DNA from 2 places in the Sporomusa sphaeroides DSM 2875 genome. Region 1 is predicted to be linked to the other one. Evidence: riboswitches for the same ligand, from Rfam matches in the RefSeq annotation. Region 1 holds a riboswitch; the other holds the start of a gene.

Region 1 (5,079 bases):
GTCTTTACTAAGCCTGATAGTAATTTTCTTGGCTTTGTCGCCAAACATCTCCACCATGGTGTTAGCCAATTGCTCGGCATATCCGGGCATTTTTTCATACAAAGCCCCATCAACGGCAATCGTATGCTGGCGGACGAAACCGGGGTCAATTTTACTCAATACTCCTGCCCAGGTGGCTGTCACTAAACGGGCGGAACGCATCGCCACCAACCTGGCAATCGTCTGAATTGCCTTGTATTCACTTACCTTTAACCCGGTAATCCCCCAGCGGGCGGCTGCAACAGCAGCTACAACCTCCAGCTCTGGTGATGTATCACCAAGTATTGCGGAAATATCCTCAGTAGGCAGTGAATAAGGAACCGACAATCTCTCAGAGCCGCTGGAAATATGTCCATCTGCCGCGAGCGAACCGACAATAAGCCGCACCAGTTCCCCTAAGTACTGGCCTGAAACCATTTTTTCCAATCGCTGGGCGCCCGGCTTTTCGCTGGCCTGGTCCAAAAGAATATCATATTTTGTCTGCTGCACCCCGTCAAAATTGCCTGACTCCATATTAACAATCATCGGACGCTTGGTCACCGGCTGGCAAGACTCCAAATAACAAGTATTGTGTCCGGTACCGCAAATAGCGCCAATCGTAGTGGCAGGATCACTATAAGCCCCAGTGAGTAACGTACCGGTAGTATCATTAATAACAGCTTGTAATCTAACCCGCTCCAGTCCCCTATTTTCTAACGCAGCCTGCAGCATTTGGCCCACATCCCGGCCTTCCACTCCGACTGTCTTGATTTCTTTGGTCCAATTGATCAATACAGCTTTATCTACCCCTTGTTGACGGCAGGGAAAAGAAAATGTATATCCCAGCGGATATATACCGCCGTCTGATACGATCTCACTAATCTTGCCGGCGATAAAGTCAAATAGCTCAGGCCCGGACGCTGACACAGCCGTATAGTCATAATAGCCCAGCTTGTCTTTGAGGGGAAAAGTGCGTCTCGCAGCAATACGGCTCCGGCCTGTTCCAGCCAGTTCAACCAGCAACACACGCACATTGGTCCCGCCAAAATCAACGGCAATAACCTGCCCCTGTTCCTGACCCGTAGGACTGCCGATAAAGGACGGCAGCATCTTGAGAGAACTGGACCTGCCAGCCAATCCCTCGGACATAGCTTCTTGAAACCGTGAAGCTATGTCCTGCAGTAAAATGGCAGATACAGCTAGTTCCTTCTCAAGCCTAGCTACTGCTGTGTACAAACGTTCCAAACTAGTCACCTCCAAGGATAGTAACAGTATGCTCCCCGCCAACACAGGCTTAAACAAAACTTCACCCGGCAATAGCCAAGTGAAGTTTGTCAGATAAATTCCTATTTTTCCAATGCCGCAAAATCCAGGGTAGCAAAATAATCCTCAATGGTTTCAGCCCGGCGGATAATTTCTACACTGCCATCCTGTTTCAGCATAAGTTCTGCGGAACGCAGCTTGCCATTATAATTAAAGCCCATAGCATGACCATGCGCCCCGGCATCATGGATAACCACGACATCACCAATGTCAATCATCGGCAGCTTGCGGTTAACGGCAAACTTGTCATTATTCTCGCACAGTGAGCCGGTAACATCATAAATATAACCTGCCGGCCAATCTTCTTTACCCATCACAGTAATATGATGATAGGCTCCGTATAAAGCAGGACGCATCAGGTTAGCCATACAAGCATCCAAGCCGACATAGTTTTTATAAATTTCTTTTTTATGAAGCACAGTTGATACCAGATAGCCGTAAGGACCGGTAATCATCCGGCCGCATTCCATAGCAATTTTAAGCGGCGCCAGACCATTGGCGGCGATTTTTGTTTCATATGCCTTTTTAATACCTTGGCTGACGGCAAAAAGATCAACAGGCTCCTGCTCAGGCTTGTAAGGAATACCGATACCGCCACCGAAGTTAACAAATTCGATCTTAATATCCAAGGTACGGTGAATTTCAAGAATAAGGTCAAACATCATATTGGCAGTTTCAATAAAAAATTGCGGATCCAGCTCATTGGAAATAATCATGGTGTGAATACCAAAACGTTTTACCCCCCGAGCCTTCATAACGCGATAAGCATCCATGAGCTGCTTGCGGGTTAAACCATATTTGGATTCTTCGGGATTACCAATGATGGAGTTGCCACCCTCACGCAACGGGCCGGGATTATAACGGAAAGAAATCATTTCCGGAATACCGGCATGTTTATCTAAATAGTCGATGTGACTAATATCATCAAGGTTAATGATTGCGCCAAGTTCGCGTGCTTTTTTAAACTCAGTCGCCGGCGTATCGTTGGAGGTTAATATAATCTCCTCACCCTTCATTCCGGCCTTTTCCGCTAAAATTAGTTCAGGCAGTGAGCTGCAGTCAGCCCCCAGCCCCTCTTCCCGCAGCACTTTTAAGATATAAGGATTAGGAGTAGCTTTTACAGCAAAATATTCCTTAAAATCAGGCGCCCAGGCAAACGCCTTTATCAGCGTGCGGACATTCTGCCTGATGGCCTCCTCATCATAAATGTGAAACGGTGTGGGATATTGCTTAATCACTCCCGATAATTGTTCTTTTGTAAACGGTAATTTTTTTTCAGCCAATTGTTTCGCCTACCCTTCAATAAATAAAGTATAAAGAAAACACGGTTTTGCGCCAAGCCTTTGGCAACGGTGAAAACCGATATTGCTCTTAGCCTGTTCTTAAGAATCTCTGTTAAGACATAAAAGGCAGCCTGCGCTAAATCCCGCAAACTGCCTAAAGAGACGACATTGTTCTTGTCAGCTGTGCAAGATAGCACTCCACCTGAAACATTCAGGTGACAGTCAGGCATTTCTTAAATGCAAGACCAGCAAAAGTTCCCGGCCAAAACTTTCACTTCGGCGGTCAGCCCCTTTCAGTATCATCATTGCTGCCAGCTCTCGATACTTACTCTTGGTCTGCCGCACCTCTATCGGAAAAACATTATTCGAATATGTCTATAATATCAGTACACTCAGGCAATGTCAATATCTCGGAGACGAAATCTTACTATCCTGCCTGACATTGCCGCCAAAGGCGGGAATTCGCCTTAGCAATACTTCGGAGATAAGATAGCTGAGGATTACCGCCAGACCGGCTGACAGAAAAAACTTTACAAATGGACCGGTATGTAAATTAAGTAAAGCATAATTTAGAGAAAAAACCGGAAATTGATGAATAAAATAGATGGCATATGAATTAACGGCCAAACGCCGCCAGAGGTAGTTCCCGCTATTTACCCAGCGTTGAAAGACAGCTAGGAGCGCAAATACAGCACATAAACAAAATAGGGTGTGTAAAAAAGCATTTGCTGCCAAGCCTGGTAAAGCCATATTGTTTGCCAGCACAACTTTACCGCCGAAAAACAGCCCACCGGCAACTATTGCTGCCACTGGCCAACGTACCGGACAGGGACTATAGCCATCGGCAGTAAACCATTGACGGCGACAAGCATATATGCCCAGCATAAAATATAGGACGTACAAAACAAATCTCGTAGGCTGAATCATCAAAATGTATTTAACGTTTACCCAGTCGTAATCATTGACCACCGTATTCACGGCAAAAAATCCGGCGCTCCCCCCAAGCACAAATAATGCTAAAAAAGCGGCTGATGGCTTGGTGGCTTTGAGCGGTGTGGCCTTTATCCAACCACGGCTGTAAACTAGGGCCAATACCAGACAAAACAATGTCAATACTCCCAAAAACCAGTAATGCGCCTGCTGATAGGAACTGCCAAAAAACAAATTAAACCAGTAATATAAATATGCTGGCGGCGTCTGAGAGCGGGTAACAAAAATAAAATAAGTAACCGCCGGAGCTAGAAAAACAACACCGATGACCCAGGGGATCATTAACCGGGTGACTTTATCGCGGACAAATTCAGCTACACTACGTTTAGCTAGCGACTTAATGGCAAAATACCCGGCAATAAAAAACATAACAGGCATTATAAACACATCATTCCCTAGCACAAACCAATCAAAGAGAGCATGCCGCTGCGAGTCAAGAACATACCACCACCACGGAGCATGAGGCATGTAAGCCATAGCCGCATGGAATACTACCACCAGCAGCACTATAAATGAGCGTAAATTATCAAGAAAGTAAACACGCTTTTCACTGCCTGCGCTTTGCATATCTTCCGCCTCCTTATAGCATTGTTTGCCATAAGGTACATATTCCATTTGTAATACTAGTTTCCTGCTATTTCCAAACCTTATTTATCCCGGTAATAAGACCAGACACAATGTAATCCGCGCATCGTAGCACCACAGCGGCAGCCGGCTTGCCCACACAAGCGGGTACAAATCTCAACGCCTGACACCGGCTCTGCTTTGCCACCCTTTTTTCTTTCCCGCCAAAAAGATATTTCTTGCCTTGGTGCCTTATTTCCTAATGTGCAAAACCATTGCCAAATCGACATACTATCAACTCCCAGTATCCATACTATGTGCCGCATACCTTCTGGCATTAGTATAAAATAACCGGCGGAGAAATGCAGTGACTAACATCACACTTACAGTATCCCGGGAAACAAATTGCTATCATTCCAGCAAGAAGGCGGAAACCTATCTTCGACAATAGGTTTCCGCCTTGAAATTTTATTCTGCCCATACTTTGCGCATTAAGACAGGATATTCTTCTGCCAAATGCGTTAAGATTACGTTCATGATAGTATACACCATCGATCCATTAGCCTGTTCTGCCTCGCACAAAACACAACAATCCAGGCACAAATCGCCATCGGTTGTCACATAATACTTAAAAACCTTGTACTGACGGTTTAATTCATTAATGTATTCCAAGATCGCCTGTTTATTTGTCTCTTTAAGTGCCTTTGGCGCGATTTGGAGACGCAGCATGCCGTAAATGCTGTCATCCAGGATGACCACAAGAGGAATTCTCTGGCCTGCGATCTCCATATGCGAACGGAAAGCTGTGGTATTCAGTTCATCGTTAATTTCTTCGGCGTTAAAGCAGTCGATGTTGTTTTCCTGCAAATACTCTTGAAATATCTGCGCCCGTCTGTTCATT
Region 2 (28,238 bases), 1.0 Mb from region 1:
ACGAGCGAACTGCCAGGGCTGTGGCTGAAAAACGTGTGGCCAAAAAACGTACAGAAGATATCAAGCAGTCGCAGAAGGTCTCACTGGATGATTTATTTAAGCAAATCCAGGAAGGAAGCTTAAAAGATCTTAACATTGTAGTGAAAGCCGATGTTCAGGGATCGATTGAGGCTCTGCGTCAATCACTGGTAAATATCAAGAACAATGAAGTGAGAGTAAATATCGTTCATGCCGGTGTCGGCGCCATTAATGAATCGGACGTTATGTTAGCAGCCGCTTCTAACGCCCTGATCATTGGTTTTAATGTCCGACCTGACGGTAATGCCCGCAAAGCGGCAGACACTGAAAAAATCGACGTTAGAACCTACCGGGTTATCTATGAAGCCATTAATGATGTAGAGGCTGCCATCACCGGTATGCTGGCTCCTGAGTTTAAAGAAGTCGTTTTGGGACATGTAGAAGTACGCCAGGTAATTTCTATCCCTAAAGCAGTGGTTGCCGGCTCCTATGTAACGGAAGGAAAAATCACCAGTACCAGCCAAGTGCGGATCTTGAGAAACGGCATTGTTATTCATGAAGGAAAACTCGAATCATTGCGGCGTTTTAAAGATGATGTCAAAGAAGTCGCACAAGGGTATGAATGTGGCATAACTGTTGAAAAGTTCCGCGATATTAAAGAAGGCGATATCATTGAAGCCTTCACCATGGAAGAAGTCGCACCGCGCGCTTAATGATGTTGTAGATAGCGGAGGAATTATTATGGGACAACTGCGGGTAGAAAAGGTGCAGGAATTTATCAAACAGGAAATTAGCAAGATAATCCTGACAGATCTCAAAGATCCCCGGATAGGCTTTGTAACAGTTACCAGGGTGGAAGCCACCGGTGACCTTCGTAGTGCTAAAATATATCTCAGCCTTATGGGCAGTGATGAACAAAAGGCTGAAACCTGGGCTGGATTAACTAAAGCCTTAGGCTATATGCGTGCCGAAATCGGCAAACGCATCCGGATGAGATGTACGCCGGAATTATCACTACACCTTGATGAAACCTTAGAATATAGTGCGCGAATTCAGGAGCTCATCTTGAAAATTAAGCAGGAAGAAGGCAACCAGTAACACCGATGGAAGTGTCGATTGCAGACAGCGCTACGCTGTTAAATAAAGCCAACAACATCATATTGACTGCTCATGTTCATCCGGACGGTGATGCGTTAGGGTCGCTGTTTGCCCTCTACAGCTTTCTGTCAGCGCAGGGCAAACAGGTAAGAATCCTGCTTGATGATGAAGTTCCTCGGGCTTTCTACTTTCTCCACGGCTGGGAGAAGGTAGAAAAGCCTGAAGGTATTGTCCATACCGCCGATTTACTGGTAGTGCTTGATGCCAGTGATCTGGAGCGAATTGGGAAGGTAAGTGAGGTTATAAAAGCCCCTATACTGAACCTGGATCATCACATATCCAACGTCAAGTTTGCCGATTATTGGTATATTGATAGTCAGGCGGCCGCTACCGGCGAAATTATTTTCAAGATATTTAAAGAAGTAAATGCCAATATCACGCCAAGTATGGCTGAAGCATTGTTTACGGCCATAGCCACTGACTGCGGTTTTTTTCGCTATGCCAATACTTCAGCTCAAACCCTCAAAATTGCGGCGGAATTGGTGGAACTGGGTGCTCAGCCCCATGTTATCTCCGAACGTCTTGAAACCAAACCAAGGGCTGTTATTGAAATGCTGCCCAAAGTGCTTGAGACGCTTGAGATCATCGATTGCGGCGATGCCGGGAACATAGCTACAATCGTGTTAAACTATGATGCAATAACCAAACTTAAGGATGACACAGAAGGCTTTATTAATTATCCGCGTAACATTGACGGGGTTGAAATAGCCATTATGTTTAAGGAAGCAGATGATAATAGTGTGCGGGTAAGTCTGCGTTCAAAGACAGCAGATGTAAGCAAGCTGGCCCTTTCTTTTGGCGGTGGAGGGCATGCGCGGGCGGCGGGGTGTACGGTAGCTGAGCCGCTTGACCGTGCTAAAACATTGGTTGTCGAGGCAGCAAGAAAACAATTAGCTGCAGGTTTTATTGCATGATGCACAGTGGTGTGATTAATGTACTTAAACCGCCAGGGATGACATCTCATGACGTGGTGTCGTTTATTCGCCGCTTATATGGTATAAAACGTGTCGGTCATGCCGGTACGCTGGACCCGGCGGCAGCTGGCGTTTTACCAATCTTTTTAGGTAATGCAACCAGACTTGTTGAGTATCTGTCAGACGCAGACAAGCATTACCGTGCTGAACTTACCTTCGGGTTTGAAACAGATACCGGTGACGATACAGGTCAAATTATTGCCAGCAGTCCGTACACAAGGCCGTCGTCAATACAAATAAGGGAAACGCTGGCAGCGTTTATCGGAGTTAACGAACAGATTCCCCCCATGTATTCAGCGGTGAAAATTGGCGGTAAAAAGTTGTATGAGCTGGCTCGTGCCGGTCAGGTAGTTGAGCGGAAACCTCGAACCATTATGATCCATGCTATTGCATTGGTGGCAGAGCATGAAGCAGGCCTTGTGTTTGATGTAACCTGTTCTAAAGGAACCTACATTCGGACATTATGTGCTGATATTGGCCGTAAATTGAATTGTTTGGCAGTCATGAGTTTTTTGGTAAGAACCCGTGTCGGTAATTTTTGTCTGGAACAGTCTTTAACCCTTGAAGAAATTGCTTTACTCAAGGAAAAAGCCGTCCAAAAGCCTGATAGTGTTCTTACTCATTTTCCCGCTGTGATATTATCTGAACAAGATTCTAATGCTGTAAAAAATGGACGCAGTATCTGCTGTCAGGCAAATGCCCTGGATTTGGTTACAATCTACGACTGGCAGAAAACTTTCATTGGCATTGGACGGAAAATAAGCGGGGCCGAAGGTCAGTCGCTACTAACGCCAGTTAAAATATTAAGTCCGGACCGGTAGCGTTCCGGACTATTGGCTTGCCTAACAGAATTTATAAATTTTGCGCGCCACTCCAGCGATTTTTCTTAGCAAAAGTCACCCCTTATAATTTTTGCCCTGATAGGAAGGCTATAGCTAGCGCTTGCCAGGTATTGCGCTCAAGCCTTCTGTAAGGCGGTAACGAGGAGAAACAGAGAAACTATGGAAGTATTTACACAGATAAAAGACATACATCAATATCCGGGCATTTATATGGCGTTAGGAACTTTTGATGGTGTTCATGTTGGACATCAGGCAATCATTTCACGTACTGTCGAGCTGGCGAAAAACGAAAACTGCTTGAGCTCTGTGTTTACTTTTAGCAATCATCCTCTAAATGTTATTAATCCAGAACATTGTCCACCGCTCATTATAACCAACCCGGAAAAGGTTAATTTAATTGCAGCCCTGGGAGTTGATATTTTATTTAATATCCCCTTTACAAGTCAGCTTTTACAACTGACGCCTGAGAGTTTCGTTGCAATGCTGGTCAACAACCTTAAGCTGAAACATGTGATAGTCGGAGAAAACTTTACCTATGGGTATCGGGGGGCAGGGACGTCGGACATGTTGAAAAAGGCTGGCGTTCTTCACGGGTTCAGCGTCGATGTGGTACATATGGTTGATATCGAAGGTACTGTTGTGAGCAGTACTGTTATCCGGCAATTAATTAAAGAGGGTGAAGTCAAACAGGCGGCTGTTTTGCTTGGCCGCTTCGTAACCATCACCGGGGAAGTTATCAAAGGCGACCAGCGGGGTAATAAATTAGGCTTTCCTACCGCTAATTTGGCTATTCCCCAAGGCTTGCTGGTTCCCGCTGACGGAGTTTATGCCGTGTATGCCATAGATAAGTCCGGCCAAAAATTTAATGCAGTAGCCAATATTGGCAATAATCCTACCTTCACGCGGCAATCCCGCCGGATTGAAATCCATATTTTGGATTTTGACCGTTTGATTTATGGAGAACATCTTCAGGTACAATTTCTTGACCGAATTCGCGGTGAGATTGCTTTTAATTCCATCGAGCAACTAAAACAGCAAATGGCTAATGATATCAATTTTGCGCGAAAAAATTACTTTTAAAGCGCTATAAAGGTTTACATGTGTTAATCTTTATGTTAGTATATATTTTAGTGATTAAATCACATATAACCATAGCGAGGATAGTCGAGTCTCCGGCGATGTCTTGGCTAATGGGGGTAAAGCTACGTAAAAGGAGGTGAACCATCGTGTTGACACCTGAAAACAAACAGAAACTTATTGAAAAATATCGTGTACACTTGAATGATACCGGATCACCGGAAGTTCAGATTGCGATTCTTACCGAGCGCATTAATTATTTGACAGAACATTTAAGAGAACACAAAAAAGACCACCATTCCCGTCGCGGTCTATTAAAAATGGTTGGTCAGCGCAGAGGTCTCTTAAACTATCTGCGTGAAAATGATATTGAACGCTACCGTTCAATCTTGGAAAAACTCAACTTGCGGAAATAGAAAAAGCGGATTTTCCGCTTTTTTTTATTTATTTTCCAGGTTAAAGAAAAATAAAAAAGGGAATAATAAGAAAAATGTCGAACAGTTAATCTTTGCTAAAAGAAAAGGGGTTTAACAGAGGAGGAAAACAAAATATGGAGAAATTCCAGATGGAATTAGGTGGCCGTACCCTGGTCATTGAATCAGGTAAAATGGCTAAACAAGCCAGCGGTGCCGTTTTGGTACGTTACGGTGACACGGCTGTGCTTGTGGCTGCGACTCAGTCGGCCGAGCCGCGGCCGGGCATTGATTTTTTCCCATTGACTGTTGATTATGAAGAACGCTTATATTCGGTTGGCAAAATTCCCGGTGGCTTTATCAAACGGGAAGGGCGTCCAAGCGAAGCCGCCATTTTAGCCGGACGCTTAATCGACCGGCCGCTTCGACCGTTATTTGCCGATGGGCTGAGAAACGATGTTCACGTTGTGGCTACTGTCATGTCGGTAGATCAGAACAACCCGCCGGATATCCCGGCAATGATTGGTGCATCCTGCGCTTTAGGCGTATCTGATATTGGTTTTAACGGGCCAATTGGCGGTGTGCGTGTAGGGCTGCTTGACGGCAAGCTTATTTTGAATCCCACGGTGGAAGAGCAGGAAAAAAGTGAGCTTAATTTAGTCGTAGCAGGTACCAAAGATGCCATTTTAATGGTTGAGGCAGGGGCCAATGAACTGCTGGAAGAAACCATGCTTGAAGCAATTTTATTTGGTCACGAAGCCATCAAAGAAATAGTTGCTTTCCAGGAAGATATTATTGCGAAAATCGGTAAACCGAAAAAGGAAAAACCGTTATATGAAGTCCCTGCCGATATTGATGCAGCTATGCGGCAGTTTGCAACAGAACAGTTAAAGGTAGCTGTAGTTAATTCGGATAAGCATACGCGTGAGGAAAATATCAAACAGATTAAAAATGAAGTTGTGGCACATTTCCTTTCGCTATATCCTGATAATGAAAAAGACATTAATTACATGTTCCAAAAAATTCTCAAAGAAATTGTACGGAAAATGATTACCGTTGATAAAATCCGTCCAGATGGCCGCCAGATTGAAGAAGTACGGCCTATTACTTGTGAAGTAGGCCTTTTGGCACGTACTCATGGGTCAGGCTTGTTTACTCGCGGACAGACGCAAGTCTTCACGATAACCACCCTGGGAGCCATCGGGGATGAACAGATTCTTGACGGGCTTGGTGTCGAGGAATCCAAACGCTATATGCATCATTATAATTTCCCTTCCTTCAGCGTAGGTGAGACTCGTCCTTCACGCGGTCCGGGCCGTCGCGAGATTGGTCATGGCGCACTGGCTGAGAGAGCCTTGCTGCCTGTAATTCCCTCAGAAACTGATTTTCCTTATACCATCCGGTTAGTGTCAGAAGTGCTGGAATCCAATGGCTCAAGCTCTATGGGCAGCGTATGCGGCAGTACATTATCATTAATGGATGCCGGTGTGCCGATTAAAGCTCCCGTATCCGGTGTAGCCATGGGTCTGGTTAAAGAAGGGGATCATTATACGATCCTGACAGATATTCAAGGCATGGAAGATGCACTGGGTGATATGGACTTTAAAGTAGCCGGTACGGCAAAAGGTGTAACAGCTATGCAGATGGATATGAAAATATCCGGCATTACGAAGGAAATTTTTGAAGATGCGCTGGCTCAGGCCAGGCGGGGACGCATGCATATAATGGGCAGAATGCTTGAAGCTATTGCTGAACCGAGAAAAGAACTTTCGCCGTTTGCACCGCGCATTATTACGATGGAAATTGATCCTGACAAAATTCGCGATGTCATTGGACCAGGCGGTAAGATTATTAAAAAGATTATTGAGGAAACAGGCGTGACCATCGACATTGAGGATGATGGCAAAGTATTTATTGCCGCCGTTGATGTTGAGGCCGGTCAAAAAGCAGTGAGTATAATTGAAAGCCTGGTACGCAGCGTGGAAGTTGGTACCACCTATACGGGTAAAGTCACCCGCATCATGAACTTTGGTGCATTTGTCGAGATTCTGCCTGGGAAAGAAGGCCTTGTCCATATTTCACAGCTTGCGCGCGAACGGGTAGCCAAAGTAGAAGATGTTGTTAAGATTGGCGATGAAATTATGGTTAAAGTTACAGAAATTGACCGCCAAGGCCGTATTAATCTGTCGCGTAAAGAGTTGTTAAAAGCAGAACCGCCAAAGGAAAACCGCCCTGAAGTCGGCGAATAATACCATATCGGTCAAACAATTTAGGGACTTGGCAGCAGCCAAGTCTTTTAATTTTGCTCATAAATGACTGGCACCATTAATACACTGTACTATATGTGAGCGAGTAGATAGTACCTTGCGTCACCTCACTATTTAAGTGATGCGGGGTATTAGGCAGGAGTTGATTGTTATGCAGTGTAAAATGATAATGGTAGGAAAAATTCGCCAGTGGTATGTGTATTTTTCTATTGGTGTCTTTTTGACAATAGCTATGTTATCAGGCCTGCTCCAGCCGCTGCTGGCTACTACCCAACTGACGACTGTACCGCCGCCCATTTTTCAGGGAAATCAGTCGCGGCCGCAAGTGGCATTTGCTTGCAATGTATTCTGGGGCGAAGAATACCTCCCCGATATGCTTAAGACATTGGATAAAAATAATATTCACATCACTTTTTTTATTGGCGGCAGCTGGGCTAATAAATATCCTGAAATACTGAAGGATTTAGCCAATAGAGGACATGAACTGGGTAACCATACCTATAGCCACCCGCACCCTAACAACCTAAGCAAAGAGAAAAACAAAGAGCAAATCATAAAAACAGAAGAATTAGTGAACAATCTTACCGGCATAAAAACAAACCTGTACGCGCCACCTTATGGTGAGTATAACAATACAGTATTGCTGGCTGCGCAGGAATTACAGTACACTACGATCATGTGGAGCATTGATACGGTCGATTGGAAGCGGCCGCCGCCGGAAATACTTAAGGAGCGGGTATTGAAAAAGCTTCATAACGGCGCCATTATTTTGATGCATCCAACCGCGCCTACCGCCCAGGCTCTTCCCAGTCTTATTGAGGAAATACAAAAACGCGGATATACAATAACTACGGTATCTGATATACTAAAACCGTAAAAACAGGCAGGCGAAAGCCTGCTTTTTTATTGACCAAATGCAATAAATGTGATACTATGTGTTTACATAAAAAAGTAACATGTAGTTATTATGCTTGCTTTAACAGAAAGCATGGCTTTCTAAAAGCAGGATAAGACAACTTATCTGCTGGGATGGAGGTAGCTGATGAAAAAGTATAAGCAGGCAACGGCTTGGTTAGTCATGATGACTGTTATGGCGACTTTTATGCTGCCGGTTATGCCGGCACATGCTTTTTCCGTATCTGATATATTAGGACAGGCTGCCGGGACTGCTGAGTCCGGCGGGACGAGTGGCGTGAGTGCAGGCAAGGGGGTAGTTGATATTATCCTTGGTCTGTTCCTGGGTAAAGTCCTGGGAAATGCTGCCAGCCCAGATGCAGCTGTTCAAGACAATAGTTCCGATAATGGCTTAAAGACCAACTTAGCGAAAGAGTTTGTCGGGTTTTATGCTGAATGGTGGGGGGAAGATACTTCCTCGTATAACTCTATGGTTCAAAATGCTGATGTAATTAAGACCATTGCGCCTTTTTGGGCTACCATGCAGGCCGATGGCACACTAACCGACCGGGGTGGCAATGACCATATAGCTGTGGTTAACACTGCTCATCAGAAAGATGTGGCAGTATTGCTGTTGGTGAATAACGCTAAACAGGATAACGCGCCACCGGTGCATACTGTTCTGGCAAACCCTGCTCTTAGAACCAAAGCGATTGATAATTTTGAAGCCTATATTAAAAAGTACAATCTGGATGGTATCAATGTTGATTTTGAAATGGTGCCGGCAAAAGACCGTGATCTTTTAACGGCCTTTATGCGTGAGCTTTATGGCCGCCTCAAACCGCAGGGATATATTGTTTCCATTGATGTTTTTCCTAAACAGGATGAGAACAATGATGTGGCGGCTGCCTATGACTACGCCGAGTTAGCCAAATATGCTGATAAAATTATGATCATGACTTACGATAATCACGGTGCCTGGAGTGGCCCGGGGCCGATTGCTGATATCCGCTGGGTGGAAAACAACTTAAAATATGCGTTGAAATCTATTCCTAAAGATAAACTCTATCTTGGCATTGCTGCTTATGGTTATGACTGGTCGGCACAAGGAGTCCAGTCATTAGAGTTTGACGCTATTATGGATTTAGCTCAGCGTTATGGTAAAACCGTGCAGTGGGATGACACAGCTAAATCTCCTCATTTTAGCTATACCGCAACAGACGGTACAGCGCATACGGTTTGGTTTGAAAATAGCGAAAGCTTGAAACACAAGCTGGCACTTATTACCAAGTATGATATTGCCGGTGCCGCCATGTGGAAACTTGGCGAAGAAGACCCGGCAGTGTGGCCGGTATTGAGGGACAAGTTCCGCAAATAACCAACTAATAAACGACACAGGAGGTTTGTTGTGTATAAAGAAAAAATAATGATTATAGCTATGCTTCTCGTTTTAGTATTTAATGTCGTGGCACCTGTACAAGTTAGCCATGCGGCATCTTTAAATAGTGTTGTCAGCACTCTGGGGGCTTCGACTGTTCCCGGAACAGATGGCGGCGGCAGCTCTGGCGGATCTAATATCTTTGAAAAGCTTTTTAGTTTTTTATTTGATAAAATTCTTGGCCCAATACTGAATATTTTTGATGGCGGCAAGGCGGCAACAACTTCGCCGGATAGTCCGGTAAAAGTGACACCGCTTCCGTCCGGAGACGGCAGTTCTGTTACCGGCAGCAGCGGTGTATTGCGTGGCAAAGTCATTGTTGTCGACCCAGGCCATGGCGGCAGCAACCCTGGGGCGGTAGCCAACAATACCCGGGAATCGGATAATAACTTAGCTGTCAGCAAAAAATTGCGGGACAAGCTGACAAGCGCCGGCGCCAAAGTAGTTATGACCAGAGAAACTGACCGCACCGTAGCTGCCGAGGGCAGCTCGCTTGGACAGGAATTAGCCGCAAGGGTAAATATTGCCGAAGCTAACAAGGCTGATATATTTGTTAGTGTCCATTCCAATTCTAATCCCAATCCTGCCATTTACGGAGCAATGACCTTTTATCCCAGCGGCAAGTCTTCCCAGCTTGCACTTAAAGTGCAAAACGGTATTGTCAAAGCGACAGGTGCTGTAGATAAAGGTACATCGCCGGCAACCTTCCACGTTCTCCGCAACACCAGCATGCCTAGTATTTTAGTTGAGATGGGATTTGTGACAAACGCCGGCGAAGCGCGTAAACTGCAGGAAGACAGTTACCGCAATAAAATGGCTCAGGGTATTTTCGATGGGATAGTAAGCTACTTTGCTAACTAATTCTATAAATGGAGACTTGATTCAAATGGGGTTTTAACCCCATTTGAATCTTAGTCGGAATTATCCAGGGACTTAGCCGCTCGCCTGTGCCCATAGGGGTCTCCCGCTTGTGAAGCGGAGTCTTAGAGCGGGTTAGTCATCGGATAAATTAGTTTCTGTAAACAGAGATAAAGCAGGCTAAACTTCAATTGATTTTGGTCAATCTGAAGTTTAGCCGGTTATCTCTGTTTTTTTCTTTATTGAATTTAGGTATAATAAGGAATATGCTTATTTTGATAAATTGCATTATAATAGGTATGTGAAATGATAAAGATTTTCTCCCAGGCATACTGGTGGAAGCTTTAACTTTGGCTTGAGGAAAAGGAGACTGTATGTACCGAAAATCAGTGTTACCTAATGGGGTTCGTGTTGTTTCGGAGACTATTCCGTATGTTAAATCAGTCACCATGGGAGTATGGATGGCTACCGGATCACGGTTTGAAAACGAAGAAAATCATGGTGTTTCTCACTTTATTGAACATTTGATGTTTAAAGGTACCGCCCGGCGGTCGGCCAAGGATATTGCTGAGACGGTGGATGCTGTAGGTGGTCAGCTTAATGCATTTACCGCCAAAGAGTGCACTTGTTATTATCTAAAAGTGTTAGACTCGCATGCCGAGCTGGCGATGGATATTTTAAGCGATATGCTGCTACGGTCCAAATTTGCCGAAGATGACATTGAGCGGGAACGTCAGGTAGTACTTGAAGAAGTACATATGTATGAGGATACACCTGATGAATTGGTTCATGATATTCATTTAGATACTATCTGGCCGGCTCATCCGCTTGGCCGGAATATTTTAGGCACACTTGCTTCGATAGAATGCTTTGACCAGGCGTTAGTGAAAAAATATTATCAGGATTTCTATACACCGGATAATTTGGTTATTGCTGCAGCTGGCAATATAAGCCATGATGCTTTGGTACAGTTGGCAGCAAATTATTTTGGTCAAATGCAAGGCCAAAGCCGAAATCTGGCAATCACTGCTCCGGCGTTTGCTCCGGCGAAAACCATTGTCAGCAAAGACATAGAGCAGGTACATGTGTGTTTAGGTACAGCAAGTGTGCCACAAGACAGCCCGGAAATATATCCTGTTCATATTCTGAATAATATTTTAGGCGGCGGGATAAGCTCCAGGCTGTTTCAATCTATCCGGGAAGAGCGGGGACTGGCCTATTCCATTTATTCCTATCAAACTAATTACCGGGATGCCGGCTTATTCACTATCTATGCCGGAACCCGGCCAGGCAATGTAAATCAGGTTTTAGATCTGATTCTGGAAAACCTAAGAGAATTCAAAGAAAAAGGAATCAGTGAACAAGAGTTAACTAAGTCCAAAGAGCAAATAAAGGGAAATTTGCTGCTGGGACTGGAAAGTTCAAGCAGCAGGATGTCCCGTATTGGCAAACTGGAAATTACTTTAGGCAAATTTGTGTCCTTAGACGAAGTTGTCGGTAAAATTGACAGGGTAACGTTAACCGATGTCAATCAGATGATTGAGCAGATGCTTACTGCCAAGCAATTGTGCTTTACTGCCCTGGGGCCTGTTGATTCTGCAAAAATTAATACGAACTTTAGGATTTAAAAGGGGAATAGTATGACAAGAGGGTTTGAGGTAATTACCCAATATAAGGACTGTAATGTAATTTTGCCTGTACGCAAGACCGGATTAAGTGCCGGCTATGATATTGCCGCCGCTCAAGAAACTACTTTATATCCCGGAAAGGTGGCCTTGATTCCGACAGGCCTCAAAGCTTATATGCAGGAGGATGAATATTTAGGTATTCACATCCGTTCCGGTTTATCCATTAAACATAGTTTGAGCTTAATCAATGGGCAAGGAATTATTGATGCCGATTATTATAATAATCCGGACAATGAGGGACATATTCTGGTTGGCATATTTAATCATGGTACCGAGCCTTTGACAATCAGAGCAGGGACTAGAATAGCTCAGGGAATTTTTTATAAGTATTTAAAGACAGATAATGATTGTGCTGCCGCTGTCCGGTCAGGTGGCTTAGGCAGTACCGGCGAGTGAAGCCGGGCTGATTTTTCGTTCATATTTTAGTCTAAAGCGCCATATACATTGGTAGAAGCCGGTTAGGGGGGATACGATGTATACATGGGCGGCGTTGGTACTCATTATTCTTCTCCTTATGGGATCGGTTTGGCTGCGTGTCTGTCGCTCTCGTACCTTATTGGACAGCGCACCTTTGCTGGAACCCAAGCCATCACCTTTTTCCACCGCTGTACAGGATTTAGTAGCTACTGCCGGCGGGGTATATCTTTCGATGGTAATGGTGGTTTCCTTCCTGAAACTTGAGTTGCCTGAGAAAATAACGGTCGGGATACTTTCGTTTGATCCGTTGGCTATGACGTCGATTGCTATGGCGGTTATCCAGCCGCTTTTTAGTAGACTATTTGGTAATTAAGTGGGTGAGGATATGCGGATAAGTGAAATGGCCGGAAAAGAAGTTATTAATTTGGGTGATGGAGCCCGGTTGGGCATAATCGGTGAATGTGAAATTACTTTTGACAGTCGGACAGGGGTTATTGGCGGCTTGGTATTACCCAAACGAAGATCCCTCTTTAACTTTTTAGGGGATGGTCAGATAACCACAATACCCTGGCAGGCCATCAAACGGATTGGTGACGAGGTTGTTATTGTTGATTTGAATAATGCTTATGAACGAATGTATTCTACGTTTAGGGAATAAAAAACTTATACATGGTCAACCTAACATTAGATTGTATATCACACTAATGTTAGGAGGCTTTATTGATGGAGACAACAAACAGTAACAATGGTGGCAATCAAATAGCAGGTAATGTTAATAATCAGGCGATGAACCAAACTACAGGACAGGCAGGCAATGCCATGTTCAATGCCAATACAGGTGCCCAGCCGGCGGCCACTTCCAATCAAATGACGGCAGGCACCATGCAGGGAAATCAGGTAACTCAGTCAGCTCAGGGAAATACTCAGGGGGTTAAAAGTGTAATCGGCGTGTTTGATGGCCGGAATAATGCGGAGCAAGCGGTTAATTCCCTCAGGGCGCAAGGCTTTACAACAGAAGAAATCAACATTGTTTCTAAGAACAAAAACACAAAAAACACCCAAGGTGATGGATCTTTTGAAGATGACATTACCGATGGTACTCTTACAGGTGGCACCTTAGGCGGAATTGGCGGTTTGCTGCTGGGAGCGGGTGCTTTAGCCATTCCCGGAGTAGGGCCAATTGTTGCTGCCGGTCCGATTGCAGCTGCTTTAAGCGGGGTTGTGGCCGGTGGTATTGCCGGTGGTTTGATTGACTGGGGCATTCCCGCTGAGGTGGGAAAACGCTATGAGCAGCATGTAGTGCAAGGGGGAATTTTGACTATTATCCGCGCCGATGCAGCTAAGGCTAACCAAGCGGCTCAGATCCTTCGCCAAAATGGTGCCAAGGATGTCGAAACTCACGCATTAAGCTAAAAAAAACCGGGGGAATCCCCCGGTTTTTACTCAGTTTATACAACACAGCGCCGCCGGCGTTTAACTCCGCTTATATATAACGGCCGCCCGCGCCTCAGTAATATGATGGTTATAAGAAACTTGTCGGTGGTTTTTCCTGCTTAGACCGTAAAATACACTATTTTATAATATTTATTTGACAACGTTGGAACCTTTGGTATAGAATGTGTATAAAATGAATAAGCAACATCCTATACAGGATGAAGTAGAGGTGCGGGAGTTAACAGTACTTTCAGGGAGAGCGGCGTCGATGAGCTGGAAGGAAAGGGACAACCGCCGAAGTAAAAGCAGGACTGCCAGTCTCTTTTACTGGTCTTATATCAAACAGGTTTAAGACTGTCACCATTACTTGGTGGAGTGCTATCTCATCTGATCAGAGGAATATACGTTTGTATTTTCCTAAGGTTAGACCAATGCTGTCTTTAGGGCAGCCGGCGAGAAATGCACTCACCGGCTGCTTTATGTTTATGCCTTTGACTTTTCTAAGGATTTGGCAAAAGCGAAGGTTTTTCCCTGAGATTAACCCGCTCTAGGACTCCCTTTTTCAAAAGGGAGTTAAGAGCAGCTAAATCCCAGGATAAGGGCGACTAACCTTCAGATGGGGTTAAAACCCCACCTGAAGCTAAGTCTGCTTTATCTTAATAGGAGGTGGACAGCGTTTGATAAGAGTAATGGTATGTGGAGCTTATGGCAAAATGGGGCGGGAAGTACTGCGCGCAGTTCATGAGGACCAGCAGTTAAGTATAGTTGGTGCGATGGATATTAACTCAGATTTTGCCGATGTAGGGGATATTATCGGTGCAGGCAAAACAGGAGTAACTGTAGGCAATGATCTGGTTACGGTTATCAATGAGACAAAACCACAAGTTATGGTTGATTTCACTAATCCTGAAGCAGTTATGAATAATACTCAACTGGCAATTAAAAACGGTGTGTGCCCGGTAGTTGGAACTACCGGCTTAGCGGAAGCCGATATTAATGAGCTCCGTAAATTATGTACAGCTTCTAAAGTTAATGCAATTATTTCTCCTAATTTTTCCATAGGTGCAATTCTCATGATGAAACTGGCGCAAGAAGCTGCTAAGTATTTACCGCATGTCGAAATTATCGAAATGCATCATGATCAAAAACTTGACGCACCTTCCGGCACCGGCCTGAGGACGGCGGAGATGATTGCCAGTGTGCGAGGTGAAATGCGTCAGGGTCATCCCCGGGAGACTGAGAAACTGCCTGGTGCGCGTGGGGGCGAATTAGCGGGAATTAGGCTGCATAGTGTTCGCTTGCCAGGCTATGTTGCCCATCAGGAAGTAATTTTTGGTGGTTTAGGACAAACGCTTAGCATTCGCCATGATTCAATATCCCGCGAATCCTTTATGCCGGGAGTTGTACTGGCTTGTAAAAAGGTACTGACTGTGGATGGGCTAATAGTTGGCCTTGAACATATAATGGACTAAAGTCTTGTATAGTAGTACAAAATAATGTGAAAAGCTTGGGGGAGTGGCTTACATGAAAAAGTATAATGTAGCAATTGTAGGTGCAACTGGAGCAGTTGGGCAGGAATTTTTAAGACTTATTGAAGAACGCAAATTTCCGTTTAATGAATTAAAATTGTTGGCATCTGAACGATCAGCCGGAAAATCCATAGAATTTATGGGAAAAAGTTACATAGTTGAAGAAGCAACACCAGAGGCTTTTAACAACGTGCAGTTTGCTTTGTTTGCCGGCGGTTCGATCAGTAAAACACTGGCACCTGAAGCTGCTAAACGGGGAGCTGTTGTTATTGATAACTCCAGTGCCTTTCGCATGGACCCGGAAGTGCCTTTGGTAGTGCCGGAAGTTAATCCTGAGGCCATAAAAAAGCACAAAGGAATTATTGCCAACCCTAACTGTTCAACTATTATTATGGTTATGGCTTTGAAGCCTATTTATGACGCTGCCAAAATAAAGCGGATTGTTGTATCAACCTATCAGGCAGTCTCTGGCGCCGGCAAGGAGGCTATTGACGAACTGACAGATCAGGTTAAGGCCATTATGGAAAACCGTCCGGTAGAAGCTAATATATTGCCAAGTGCCAGTCTGCCCAAACATTATCAGATAGCCTTTAATCTGTTGCCACATATTGATGTCTTTGTTGAGGACGATTACACTAAAGAAGAAATGAAAATGGTACATGAAACTCATAAGATATTGAATGATTATTCTATCGGAATCACTGCGACCACCGTAAGAGTACCGGTATATCGCAGTCACTCTGAATCAATAAACATAGAAATGGACGGTCCGCTGTCCCCGCAAGAGGCAAAACAGCTATTGGCTGAATTCCCAGGCATTATTGTACAAGACGATCCGGCAGAAATGCTGTATCCTATGCCTTTATATACTTCTGACCGCAATGAGGTATTCGTTGGTCGTATCCGCCCGGATAAAACGGTTCCTTATGGGCTGAATATGTGGGTAGTAGGCGATCAGATTCGAAAAGGTGCAGCTCTTAATGCCGTGCAAATTGCCGAGTATATGATTGAGCATAACTTAATTTGAGGTGTACAAAATGCGAATACTTGTCCAGAAGTTCGGGGGCACATCTGTAGCGTCACCCGAAGTGAGGGAACTGGTTCTGCGTAAAATTGAGAAGGCGCGGGAACAGGGCTTCAATCCGGTAATTGTGGTATCGGCAATGGGGCGCCAGGGAGCTCCTTATGCCACCGATACGCTGCTTAGCGTCGCACGTTCGGTGTATAAAGGGATTGCGGCCCGGGAACTGGATCAGATTATGTACTGCGGTGAAATGATTTCAGCTGTAGTTATGGCCGGTACTTTGCAGGCTGCCGGTATGGCTTCTGTTATGTTAACAGGCGGGCAGGCAGGCATTACCACAGATGATAACTTTACTGACGCCCGTATCTTAAAATGTGATCCAACACGGATACTTAGCCTGTTAAAACAAGGAAAAGTCCCTGTTGTCTGTGGTTTCCAAGGTATGACTGATGAAGGTGAGTTTACTACCTTGGGACGTGGCGGCAGTGATACAACTGCCTCGGCGTTAGGTGCAGCGCTCAATGCGGAAATGATAGAAATCTATACCGATGTTGACGGCATCATGACCGCTGATCCAAGAATTGTAGAGAATGCTAAAATCCTTGATTGCATAAGCTATGGTGAAGTGTGTCAACTGGCGCATCAAGGGGCTAAGGTTATTCATCCCCGGGCAGTGGAAATTGCCATGCAAAAAAATATTCCACTGGTAGTAAAATCCACCTTTAGTGATGCTCCCGGCACACTTATCACCAATATTGCCCAAGAGGATACCAGTGAAGCTGCGGTAGTTGACAGAGTGGCTACAGGGGTAACTTACCTGACCAATATTGCCCAGTTTAAAGTTCATCTTGACGATACCATGGGAAGTGACAGCAGCTTTAACGTGTTTAGAACTATGGCTGAAAGTGATATTAGTGTTGATTTAATTAATGTCCATCCGGGACAAATTATGTTCACCATTACTGCTGAGCACGTAGAGCAGGCTTCAACCAAACTCAAGCAGCAAGGCTATCATATCGAAATCTTGGAAAACTGTGCGAAAGTGTCGGTAGTTGGTGGCGGAATGCGTGAAGTTCCCGGAGTTATGGCAAACTTTATCGAAGCTCTATCACGTAATAAGATTGCTATTTTGCAAACCGTAGACTCGCATACCTCCATTTCAGCGCTTGTACCCCAAAGTGACGTTGGAGCCGCTGTTAAGTCGCTTCATGAAAAATTTGGTTTATCAAATTAATAAGGGGAGAGTATCATGAGGAATTTCGGACGAGTCTTAACCGCGATGGTAACCCCGTTTAATGTTGACTACAGCGTAAATTACAATGAAGCAGCGAAACTGGCGAAATACCTTGTAGCTAATGGTTCTGACGGCATTGTTGTGGCCGGCAGTACCGGGGAAGCGGCTACTCTTTCAAAGGATGAGAAGCTGGAATTATTCAGGACGGTATTGGATGCAGTGGGGGACAGTGCTACCGTCATTGCGGGAACCGGTTCAAATGATACCAGAGCATCGATTGATATGACGCAGGCAGCCGAAAAAATTGGTGTACATGGAGCTATGCTTGTAGGTCCTTATTATAATAAACCGCCGCAAGAAGGATTTTATCAGCATTTTAAAGCTATTGCCGACTCAACGGGGTTGCCGCTTATTGTATATAACGTTCCCGGTCGTACTGCTTCTAATATTTTACCGGCAACGATTGCCCGGCTGGCGGAAATTAACAATATTGTAGCAGTCAAGGAAGCCAGTGGCAGCTTAGATCAAATTTCTGAAATTATCCGGATAACGCCGAACGACTTTTTAGTGTATAGTGGTGATGATGGATTGACACTACCGCTTTTAGGCGTAGGCGGCAATGGGGTAATTAGTGTTGCTGCACATATTGTCGGCAAGCGTATGCAAGAGATGATAACCGCTTTTTTTGCCGGAGATATAGCCAAAGCACAAGCAATACATCTTGAACTTATGCCTTTCTTCAAAGCCATTTTTATTACAACTAATCCGATACCGATTAAAGAATGTGTAAATATTATCGGCATTAACGCAGGTCCCCTGCGGCTGCCGTTAATATCACCCACTGCGGGTGAGACGCAGCAGCTTAAGCAGGTAATGCAATCAATCGGTGTTTTACAGTAAATTTGGACCGGCAGCGAATGCTGCCGGTTTTTGCATGTGTCGCCAGAATTTGCATATAATATTCTGAGCGAGCAGTACCACTTGTTGTCATAGGCAGGTAAATCGGTTATAATTATTCACAAGTGGGCAGGACGGCCGGTTTTTTAGTTTATGGTTAATGAACGGGCGCTTACAACTTAATGATTCGTATGGTTACTTTATTTATTTGGAGGTGTATGTTTTTTTGTCACGACAACCAAACAAAGTACAGATAATTCCCTTGGGCGGTATGGGGGAGATCGGTAAAAACATGACGGTCATACGCTATGGTGACGAAATCATAGTAATTGACTCAGGTTTAATGTTCCCTGAAGACGACATGCTGGGGATTGATTTGGTTATTCCTGATATTACCTATCTGTTGGACAACCGCGATTTAGTGAAGGCGGTTGTTTTAACGCATGGGCATGAGGACCATATCGGTGCCCTGCCTTATGTATTAAAACAGCTGAATGTCCCTGTATATGGCACTCGTTTGACTCTTGGCATTCTGGAAGGCCGTTTGAAAGAAAACAACGTTCCTGCGACTAATCTGAATGCCGTTAAACCAGGCGACCGAATTCAGATTGGCAATTTTAAAATCGGTTTTATCCGGGTAAGTCACAGTATCGCCGACTCAGTAGCTTTATCCATAAAAACACCGGTTGGTGTGATTGTCCATACCGGCGACTTTAAACTTGATCAGACTCCGGTTGACGGTAAAGTTACTGATTTTCACCGCTTTGCCGAGTTAGGTGATCAAGGGGTTCTGGTACTTTTGGCTGATAGTACCAATGCGGAACGACCTGGTTACACGCAAAGTGAAAAGTCGGTGGGAGTCACCTTTGACGAGACTTTTCGTAGCGCGCGGGAGCGTATTATTATTGCTTCCTTTTCTTCTAATATTCACCGGATTCAGCAAGCCATTGATACTGCTTGCAAATACCGGCGCAAGGTAGCTATTCTTGGACGCAGCATGGTTAATGTTGCCAATATCGCTCTGGAGCTAGGCTATTTAAATGTGCCTGAAGGGATACTTATTGATATTGATGAAATTAATAATTATCCGTCTTCAGCAGTTGTTATTCTGACAACAGGCAGTCAGGGGGAACCGATGTCGGCTTTAACGAGAATGGCGATGTCGGAACACAAAAAGGTTGAAATTGTTCCGGGAGATACGGTAATCATTTCAGCCACACCAATCCCCGGCAACGAGAAACTGGTTTCACGCACAATTGACTATCTTTTTCGGCAAGGTGCCGAAGTGGTATATGAAGCGGCCTCCGGCATTCATGTTTCCGGCCATGCAAGCCAGGAGGAGCTCAAATTAATCCAAAACCTGATCCGGCCGAAATTCTTTATCCCGGTTCACGGAGAATACCGTCACCTGGTAAAGCATGCTCAACTGGCGCAATCCATGGGGCTGCCTAAGGAGAACGTTTTTGTTGCAGAAAATGGCCAGGTATTGGAGTTTACCGCCGACAAGGGGCTGGTAGCCGGCAAGGTAACTTCCGGCAATGTCTTAGTAGATGGCCTTGGGGTTGGTGATGTGGGCAATATTGTACTTCGCGACCGCCGGCAGCTTTCACAGGACGGAATATTAATCATTGTGGTCACGATGGACAAACAAGGCGGGCAAGTGGCCGCAGGCCCGGATATTGTATCCCGTGGTTTTGTCTATGTACGCGAGTCTGAACAGCTTATGGAAGATGCCAAAGAGCGTGTCAGGCAGGCGTTGGAAAAGTGTGAAAATAACGGTATTACGGAATGGGCCGCCATTAAATCCAATGTTCGTGATACGCTGGGCAAATATTTATATGAACGTACCCGCCGCCGTCCTATGATTTTACCGATAATCATGGAAGTATAATAATGAAGCCTTGAGTGTTCCTGCTGAAAAACCAGGCACCTCAAGGCTTATTTATTTGTTTTGCCGGCAAGGCCTGTATGAAATCTCAATCAGCGCCAATACTATATATGGATAAAAAATAACTAGCTTATTGGCTGGAGGGATATGTAAATGATAGTTAATGATAATCCGGTAGTTGCTCCTCCGGGTACTAATCCTGAAGCACCTCAAATAAATCCGTCGCCGGCAGAAAGTCCGAAAAAAAGCAGACAAGCCAGGAAAACAGCAGCAGCCGAAAATATCCAGGAGTTAGGGACACCCGAAGTACCAATAGCGAAGACCAATATTCATGTAATGACTATAATTGGGCAAATTGAAGGCCATATGGTTTTACCGCCTCAGAACAAAACTACCAAATATGAGCATGTAATGCCACAGATTGTCGCGATTGAACAGTCAAATGAAATCGACGGTTTGCTGCTGGTACTCAATACTGTAGGCGGCGATGTTGAAGCAGGGCTGGCCATCGCTGAAATGGTTGCCAGTATGTCAAAACCCACTGTTTCCATAGTATTGGGGGGCGGGCATAGTATTGGCGTACCGATTGCCGTTTCGGCGACATATTCGTTTATTGTGGAGAGCGCTACCATGACAATTCACCCTATCAGGCTTACCGGTTTGGTCATAGGCGCGCCAAGCTCCTTTGATTATCTCGAAAAGATGCAAGAGCGTGTTAATAAATTTGTGGTAAGCCATTCCAATGTAACTGAAAAGAAATGGAGAGAATTTCTCTTCAAAACAGGTGAATTGTCCCGGGACATCGGAACTTCGGTAGCTGGCAAAGATGCTGTTAAATATGGTTTAATTAATGAAATAGGCGGCGTATCGCAAGCCTTGAAAAAACTAGAGGAACTCATTGAACTGCAAAAAGACCATAAAGAAGGTAAGGGGCTGAAACAGTAATGATTCTTTGGACAATTGTTCCGGAAGAAGTAGTGTACGGCGACCAAAATCAGCCGCAGCCAGCTTATGAAGAAATTGAATATGCAGGACAAAAGGTAATGGCGCAAAAAATATCGCATAATGAATTTCGTGTTGTTCGCTTATTGACCACCGATCCTCTCGACTACCTTCGCAATGAATTGCAGCCGGGAACAATTATCACTTATAAACCGGTTATTCAGGCGCTCTCATAAAAGAGGGCGTTTTTCTTTTGCCTTAAAAATACTAAAAATAAAGGAATTTTTCTCATAATGTAGAACCCTGTACTAGTAGAGGTGGTATGTTTTGCCTAAATGGTTAGACCATTTGACTCCGGAATTGCGACATGAATTATTGGGTATAACAATGTTTACCGGCGGACTGCTGGCGTTAATTAGCCTGCTGGGTTTGAATGTTGGTCCGTTAGGGGTATTTATTGCTAAAATACTTACATATACTTTTGGAATTGGCGCGGCAGTTGTACCTTTAGTGTTGTTAATCGTTGGACTAAAGTACATTGTAGCGAAAAGCCCAATTATTTATTCAGTCAAGTTTTGGGGCTTATTGCTTTTTTATCTTATGGTTTTAGCAATTTATCATCATGTTAAGATTCCGGTTGGTCAGGAAATAATGCCTGATAGCTTGGTGACAGGCGGCGGCTTTACCGGCGGTGTGCTGCTTTTTTCTTTGCGTAAATTGTTAGGAGTGCATGGTTCCATCATCGTACTTTCCGCCATGTTGCTTTGTTCAATACTAATGATTACGACCTGGTCACTGGCGGCAGCATTGCTGACAGCTAAAGTCAAGGCGGTAGACAGCCTGACTTCAGCCAAGGAAGCTATCGCCGCGTCTGCAGAAAATATTTTCTCAGAACAAGAGGAGCCACCAAGCCGGCCTGCTTTTTATGACCAGCAGTGTGATGACAAGCCGGAATTTATTGTCAAGACGCCCAAAAAAGAAAATAGTATGCCTAAAGAGGGGATCGCCACAGCAGAACACTCTGAACCGGAGTCTTTCGTGCCAGTCAGGCCTGAAGCGGCTGAGGCGACTGCAACATATGGGTTGCCGCCGGTATCTATCTTAAAAAAACCAAACCGTCCACGCTTAACCAAGCTGCCGAAAGAAGTTACCGACAACGCCCGTATACTGGAACAGACGTTAGACAGTTTCGGCGTCAGTGCCAGAGTGATAAATACTTGTCAGGGACCGACAGTTACGCGGTACGAACTTGAACCCGCTCCTGGTGTAAAAGTAAGCAAAATAGTGAATTTATCAGATGACCTGGCGCTGAAACTTGCATCGTCAGGGGTTCGTATTGAAGCTCCTATTCCCGGTAAAGCAGCTATTGGCATTGAAGTGCCCAATAAGGAATTATCCGGTGTTGCTTTAAGAGAGGTTTTGGAAACTGACGAATTTGTACGTTCTTCCTCCGGTTTGACAGTAGCGTTAGGCAAAGACATTGCAGGACAGCCAATTATTGCAGACCTGGCTAAGATGCCGCATTTGCTGGTTGCGGGGGCTACCGGTTCAGGCAAAAGCGTTTGCATTAATACGTTGATAACCAGCGTGCTCTTTAAAGCGCGTCCTGATGAAGTAAAATTAGTATTAATTGACCCTAAAATGGTGGAACTATCCAACTATAATGGTATACCGCATTTGCTGACACCTGTAGTGACAGACGCCAAGAAAGCGGCATCGGCCTTAAACTGGGCTGTACAGGAGATGGAGCGCCGTTATGAAGTTTTTGCTACCGCGGGAGTCCGTGATATTGCACGGTATAATGAGCTTCATGCCGATAACCACCTGCCCTTAGTGCTGATTATCATCGACGAGCTGGCTGATTTGATGATGGTAGCCCCTGTCGATGTTGAGGATGCCATTTGCCGCCTGGCACAAAAAGCCCGGGCTGCCGGTTTGCACCTGGTACTGGCCACACAGCGTCCTTCGGTTGACGTTATTACCGGTACAATTAAGGCCAATGTACCTTCCCGCATTTCTTTTGCTGTCTCGTCACAAGTCGACTCACGGACAATTTTAGACAGTGCCGGGGCCGAAAAACTGTTAGGCAAAGGGGATATGTTATTTTACCCGGTCGGGGCTTCAAAACCGCTCAGGGTGCAGGGAGCCTTCATTGCCGATAGCGAAGTGGAAGCCCTGGTAAACTATATTAAGGAACAGGCTGAGCCGGAATATAATGATGGTATAACGACTGTGGAGAGTGGGAATGCCGGTAAAGATGAGCAAACTCATTTTGAAGATGAACTTTTGGAAGATGCCGTGAATATGGTGCTGGAAACCGGACAAGCTTCTGTATCCATGCTGCAACGCAAATTTCGTATTGGCTATACGCGCGCGGCCAGGTTAATTGATACTATGGAAGAGATGAAAATTGTCGGACCCAATATAGGTAGTAAAGCACGGGATATTATTATGACTTCTGAACAAGTTAACGTAAGATATTTCAAGAAATAACTCTCTTTTATGCTTAGCGCATTTATGACAGGGTAGAATAATAGTGGTGATTTATATTGCATAGTATTATTAGTGTAGAAGAAGCTGTCGCTATAGACAGTCCGGTTTTTATTGATGTGCGTTCACCGGCAGAATATGAAACCGGGCATATCCCTGGAGCCGTAAACATTCCCTTATTCAGTGATGATGAACGTGTTCAGGTGGGAACGACCTACAGACAGGTAGGTGTCGAAGAAGCCAAGCTGCAGGGACTGGTTTTGGCCTCAGCCAAGCTGCCGGATATCGTCGGACGGGTTCAACAACTTCGTGAATCAGGACGAAAAGTGGTAGTATACTGTTGGCGGGGGGGCATGCGCTCCAAAGCGGTAGTAACTGTGCTGGAATTAATGGGAATCTTGTCTTCTCAGCTTTCCGGGGGCTACAAAGCCTATCGTCAATTTGTCTTGAACAGGTTGAGAACTTTCGAGGTTAAACCCATAATCATTGTGCTCTGCGGCTCAACCGGCACAGGGAAAACTTTAATTCTAAACCAACTGGCTAATGCAAACATTCCGGTAATCAATTTGGAACAATTAGCAAATCACCGGGGGTCGGTTTTTGGACAAATTGGTTTAGGCAGACCGGCAACAGCTCAAATTTTTGATACGAATTTACTGCTGGCGCTTGACCAATTAAATACACAGCCATATATAGTCGTTGAATGTGAAAGCAAGCGTATTGGCAATGTATACTTGCCCGACTGTCTGTTTGACGCTATGAGGCGGGGCAAAAAGATTTTGGTGTCAGCAGATATTGAGGTACGGGTAGACCGGTTAATCAAGGAGTACATACATTTATATAAAGATAAAGACAATGATGAAGCAATAGTTGCTGGCCTTGAATCATTGCGCAGACGTCTCGGCAACAAGAAAACAGAATACTTATTGGCTGATTTTAGAGCAGGTAAGGTTCGGGACGTCGTGAAGGTACTGCTTGTGGACTATTACGATCTTATGTATGGCTATGGGCAATCAGATACAGCTATATATGATGTAGAAGTAAATGCAGATGATATAGAGCAGGCAACGGAAGTAATAATCCAATACTTACAACAGTTTGGGAGGTAGTTGTTTTGCAAACAGTAGGGGAACTTTTACGCGCTGAACGTTTAAAGAAAGATCTGTCGATCAAAGATGTTGAAAGTGCTATCAGCATTAGGGCGCTGTATCTTAACGCTATTGAAGAAGGTAACTATGGTGTTATTCCCGGAGAGGTATATGTAAAAGGGTTTATCCGCAATTATGCAACTTTTTTGGGGCTTGATCCTCAGCAGGTTATGGAGATATATCGTCAAAATAAAGGGCAGGTTACCGAGAGTGTTCCGGAAAGCAGCCAGCAAGAGGAAGATCCTGTAAGCCGGCCGCCTCAAAGCGGTAATGCGTGGTTCAAATGGCTGGGGATAGCTGTTGTTGCAGCAGGGATTGTTGCCGGAGTGACCTGGTGGTCATCAGGCAGTCAAAAACCTGTTCCAACTCCGCCACCGCAATCCGCGGCCCCTAAACAGCCGGAACAGGCAATGCAGCAACCGGCAGCGCAGCAGCCGGCTTCAAATCCAACGCCGTCAACCCAGTCTGCTCTGCCGGTCCAGCCGGCTGCCAAAGTCATTGTAAATGTTAAATACAATTCCCAGTGTTGGACACAAGTCATGGCAGACGGCAAGGAAATCTACGAAGGTATTCCAAAGCGCGGTGAATCGTTGACCTGGGAAGCCGTCAATACTCTGACAGCCAAGTTTGGCAACGCCGGTGCCGTTGAGGTAGTATATAACGGGAATGCAGTGGGGAAAATTGGTGGGAATGGTGAAGTCATTGTTAAAACATTTACATTGACGGGAATTACACAATAGGAATGAGGTAAATTTACCGATATGACGAATTTCTTGCCCATGACCAGAGAAGATATGGCTGAAAGAGGCTGGGAACAACTGGATTTCCTGTTTATAAGCGGGGATGCGTATGTTGACCATCCCAGTTTTGGACCGGCCATTATCTCCAGACTTTTAGAAAAGTATGGTTACAAGGTGGGAATCATTGCTCAGCCTGACTGGCGTACCACGAATGACTTTAAACGTTTAGGCAAACCCCGGCTGGGTATATTGGTCAGCGCAGGCAATCTTGACTCTATGCTTAATAAATATACGGCAGCCAAGAAATATCGCAGTACTGATAACTATTCGCCCGGAGGCCAGGCTGGACTTAGGCCGGAACGGGCGACAATTGTTTATTGCAACCGGCTAAGAGAGATATGGAAAAAGACACCGTTGATTATTGGCGGGATCGAAGCCAGTTTGCGGCGGTTTGCCCATTATGATTATTGGTCAGATAGTATACGGCGGTCGGTTTTAATTGATAGTAGAGCCGATCTGCTGATCTATGGTATGGGTGAAAAGCAGATAAAAGACTTAGCCGCACAATTAGCTGCCGGTATTGGTATTGAAAATATCCGGGATATACCGGGAACCTGTTATCGCACCGAGACGCTAGAGCATCTCTGGGATTATGCTGAGATACCTGGTTATCAGGAGGTCGTCAATAGTAAGGCTGATTTTGCCCAAGCCTTCAAAATTCAGTATTTGGAGCAGGACCCGATCAGGGGAAAAAACATTGTTCAGGGATATGGTGAACAATATGTGGTGCAAAATCCACCGGCTATGCCGCTGTCGACGCAAGAGATGGACGAAATATATGATTTGCCATATCAGCGCACCTATCATCCTTCCTATACCGCAGCAGGCGGGATTCCGGCTATTCAGGAGGTAAAGTTCAGCATAGTCAGTCATCGCGGCTGTTATGGAAGCTGCTCGTTTTGTGCGTTATACGCGCATCAGGGCAGGATAATCCAAAGCCGCAGCAAGGAATCCATACTGCGGGAAGCCGGTGAAATTGTCAGAATGCCGGACTTTAAGGGGTATATCCATGATGTGGGCGGACCTACCGCGAATTTTCGCCAGCCTGCCTGTGAGCAGCAAGCAGACCGGGGGGCCTGTCGCGGTAAGCAATGCTTGTTTCCCAATGCTTGCAAAAGTTTGAACACCGATCATACCGAGTATTTAGAATTGCTTAGGGCAATCAGAAAAATTCCCGGCATAAAAAAAGTCTTTGTGCGCTCCGGGCTGCGGTATGATTATTTGCTGGCAGCCAATGATATGCAGTTTTTGCGGGAATTGTGCGAGCATCATGTCAGCGGTCAGTTAAAAGTAGCACCAGAGCATATTTCGGCCAAAGTAACACAACTAATGGGCAAAGCAGGTAAAGATACGTATTTAAAATTTAAAAAGGCATATGAAAAAGTCAATAAGGAATTAGGTAAGGAACAATACCTTGTACCTTATTTTATGTCCAGCCATCCGGGCGCCGGCCTTAAAGAAGCGGTTGAATTGGCCGAATTTCTGCGTGATACCGGTTATAATCCGGAGCAGGTGCAGGACTTCATTCCTACTCCGGGAAGCATATCAACCTGTATGTATTATACCGGGATCAATCCGCTGACAGGGGAAAAGGTCTATGTTGCCAAAAAGCCGGAGGATAAAAGGCTGCAGCGAGCGTTATTGCAGTACCGGAATCCGAAAAACTACGAGTTGGTGTATGAAGCACTCACTAAGGCCAATCGCCGGGACTTAATCGGCTATGAGCCAAAATGCCTGATACGGCCGCCGCGAAATAAACCGCAGGCTGCCGTCTCACAAGCCGGTAAATCTAACAAAACCCGTCGGGTTGCTCCTGCCAGGGACAAGCGGGGTAAAGAAAAGAGACTAGATAGAAAAATCTAGTCTCTTTTGGCTAGCAGGCCGAATGCACGGCGGCAGTCATCTGATAACAGGTACATGGCAATTAGTCCATGGGGGACAATAGTTATAATCCCCATCGTCATACTGTAACCGAACATGACGATAAATCCGATGATTACAAACACAATCGATAAGACTAATTCCACCATCCTGGCCCAGCGTTTGAGTTTTAACAAGCCAAAGGCGGGAATGGCGTATAAGAGTAGTGCGGCAAACGAATTCAGGGCAGCTGTCGTATCATTATGTACAAGCCCGTCGTAGATGCCAAATGCGTAACCCACTGCTATTAACAGTAAAAAAATTATGACAATAAGCAGACGTGCGGTCAAATCCGGATGAAGCATAGACCACAAGGAGGGTTTATCTATCATGGTAACAACTCCTTTCCGATAATTTACCTGATACCACACTAATACGCCCTGCTTTAATAACCGGGAGTTTAGCGGGTTTCCCCGGAAGCTTGGTCTCCTCTATTCTACCACAATATGTTATTTTTTAGAATAATGGAGTTAATTTGGTTACAATATAATGATTTATGTTTCAGGAAATTAAAGGAATTTAGACTTGCATAAAGAAGAAATAAAAGGTATAGTATATATGTTTGCCTTTCCTGTAATTCTAACTATAGCTAGTAGTCTGCGACAAGAACACTGCGGATTTGGGCTTAGCGGACTACAATAGAGCGGAGGTAGTTTATGCGACGTTATCTACCACTGTTATTAATATCTTTCTTTTTGCTTATTTTATTGGTTACAGGCACTACCTATCTTGCAGGCTATGCAGGCAGCAAGGGGAACAAAAGCGGTTTGGAGACTGTTACTGTTTATACAACATTACCGCTGGAACAGGTAGCCATAATAGCCCAGGAATACGAGAAAACCGCTAATGTTAGAGTGAATATTACTCCCCTTACCGACAGGGAACTGA

Evidence for each region. Region 1 has a riboswitch for lysine ahead of lysA (diaminopimelate decarboxylase). Riboswitches for the same ligand answer to the same signal wherever they lie in the genome.
Region 2: linked by a shared signal. The riboswitch ahead of dapB (4-hydroxy-tetrahydrodipicolinate reductase) and the one ahead of lysA (diaminopimelate decarboxylase) in region 1 are both predicted to bind lysine.

What each region holds. Positions count from the first base shown of each region.
Region 1 is NZ_CP146991.1:2,995,090-3,000,168, forward strand. It holds gene SPSPH_RS14060 (hypothetical protein) at 1-1,263, opposite strand, end outside; gene lysA (diaminopimelate decarboxylase) at 1,365-2,624, opposite strand; lysine riboswitch at 2,808-2,982, opposite strand; gene SPSPH_RS14070 (acyltransferase family protein) at 3,027-4,181, opposite strand; gene SPSPH_RS14075 (hypothetical protein) at 4,262-4,468, opposite strand; gene SPSPH_RS14080 (YbjN domain-containing protein) at 4,647-5,078, opposite strand.
Region 2 is NZ_CP146991.1:1,937,048-1,965,285, forward strand. It holds gene infB (translation initiation factor IF-2) at 1-731, shown strand, start outside; gene rbfA (30S ribosome-binding factor RbfA) at 760-1,116, shown strand; gene SPSPH_RS08800 (DHH family phosphoesterase) at 1,122-2,090, shown strand; gene truB (tRNA pseudouridine(55) synthase TruB) at 2,087-2,971, shown strand; gene SPSPH_RS08810 (bifunctional riboflavin kinase/FAD synthetase) at 3,152-4,072, shown strand; gene rpsO (30S ribosomal protein S15) at 4,219-4,485, shown strand; gene SPSPH_RS08820 (polyribonucleotide nucleotidyltransferase) at 4,620-6,731, shown strand; gene SPSPH_RS08825 (polysaccharide deacetylase family protein) at 6,901-7,626, shown strand; gene SPSPH_RS08830 (glycosyl hydrolase family 18 protein) at 7,792-9,021, shown strand; gene SPSPH_RS08835 (N-acetylmuramoyl-L-alanine amidase family protein) at 9,052-9,942, shown strand; gene SPSPH_RS08840 (M16 family metallopeptidase) at 10,314-11,567, shown strand; gene SPSPH_RS08845 (deoxyuridine 5'-triphosphate nucleotidohydrolase) at 11,580-12,023, shown strand; gene SPSPH_RS08850 (hypothetical protein) at 12,100-12,417, shown strand; gene SPSPH_RS08855 (YlmC/YmxH family sporulation protein) at 12,430-12,702, shown strand; gene SPSPH_RS08860 (general stress protein) at 12,768-13,457, shown strand; lysine riboswitch at 13,695-13,867, shown strand; gene dapB (4-hydroxy-tetrahydrodipicolinate reductase) at 14,156-14,950, shown strand; gene SPSPH_RS08870 (aspartate-semialdehyde dehydrogenase) at 15,003-16,034, shown strand; gene dapG (aspartate kinase) at 16,045-17,265, shown strand; gene dapA (4-hydroxy-tetrahydrodipicolinate synthase) at 17,281-18,165, shown strand; gene SPSPH_RS08885 (ribonuclease J) at 18,434-20,053, shown strand; gene SPSPH_RS08890 (ClpP family protease) at 20,204-20,995, shown strand; gene SPSPH_RS08895 (YlzJ-like family protein) at 20,995-21,228, shown strand; gene SPSPH_RS08900 (FtsK/SpoIIIE family DNA translocase) at 21,320-23,485, shown strand; gene mnmH (tRNA 2-selenouridine(34) synthase MnmH) at 23,542-24,591, shown strand; gene SPSPH_RS08910 (helix-turn-helix domain-containing protein) at 24,597-25,370, shown strand; gene SPSPH_RS08915 (YgiQ family radical SAM protein) at 25,392-27,293, shown strand; gene SPSPH_RS08920 (hypothetical protein) at 27,290-27,682, opposite strand; gene SPSPH_RS08925 (ABC transporter substrate-binding protein) at 28,007-28,238, shown strand, end outside.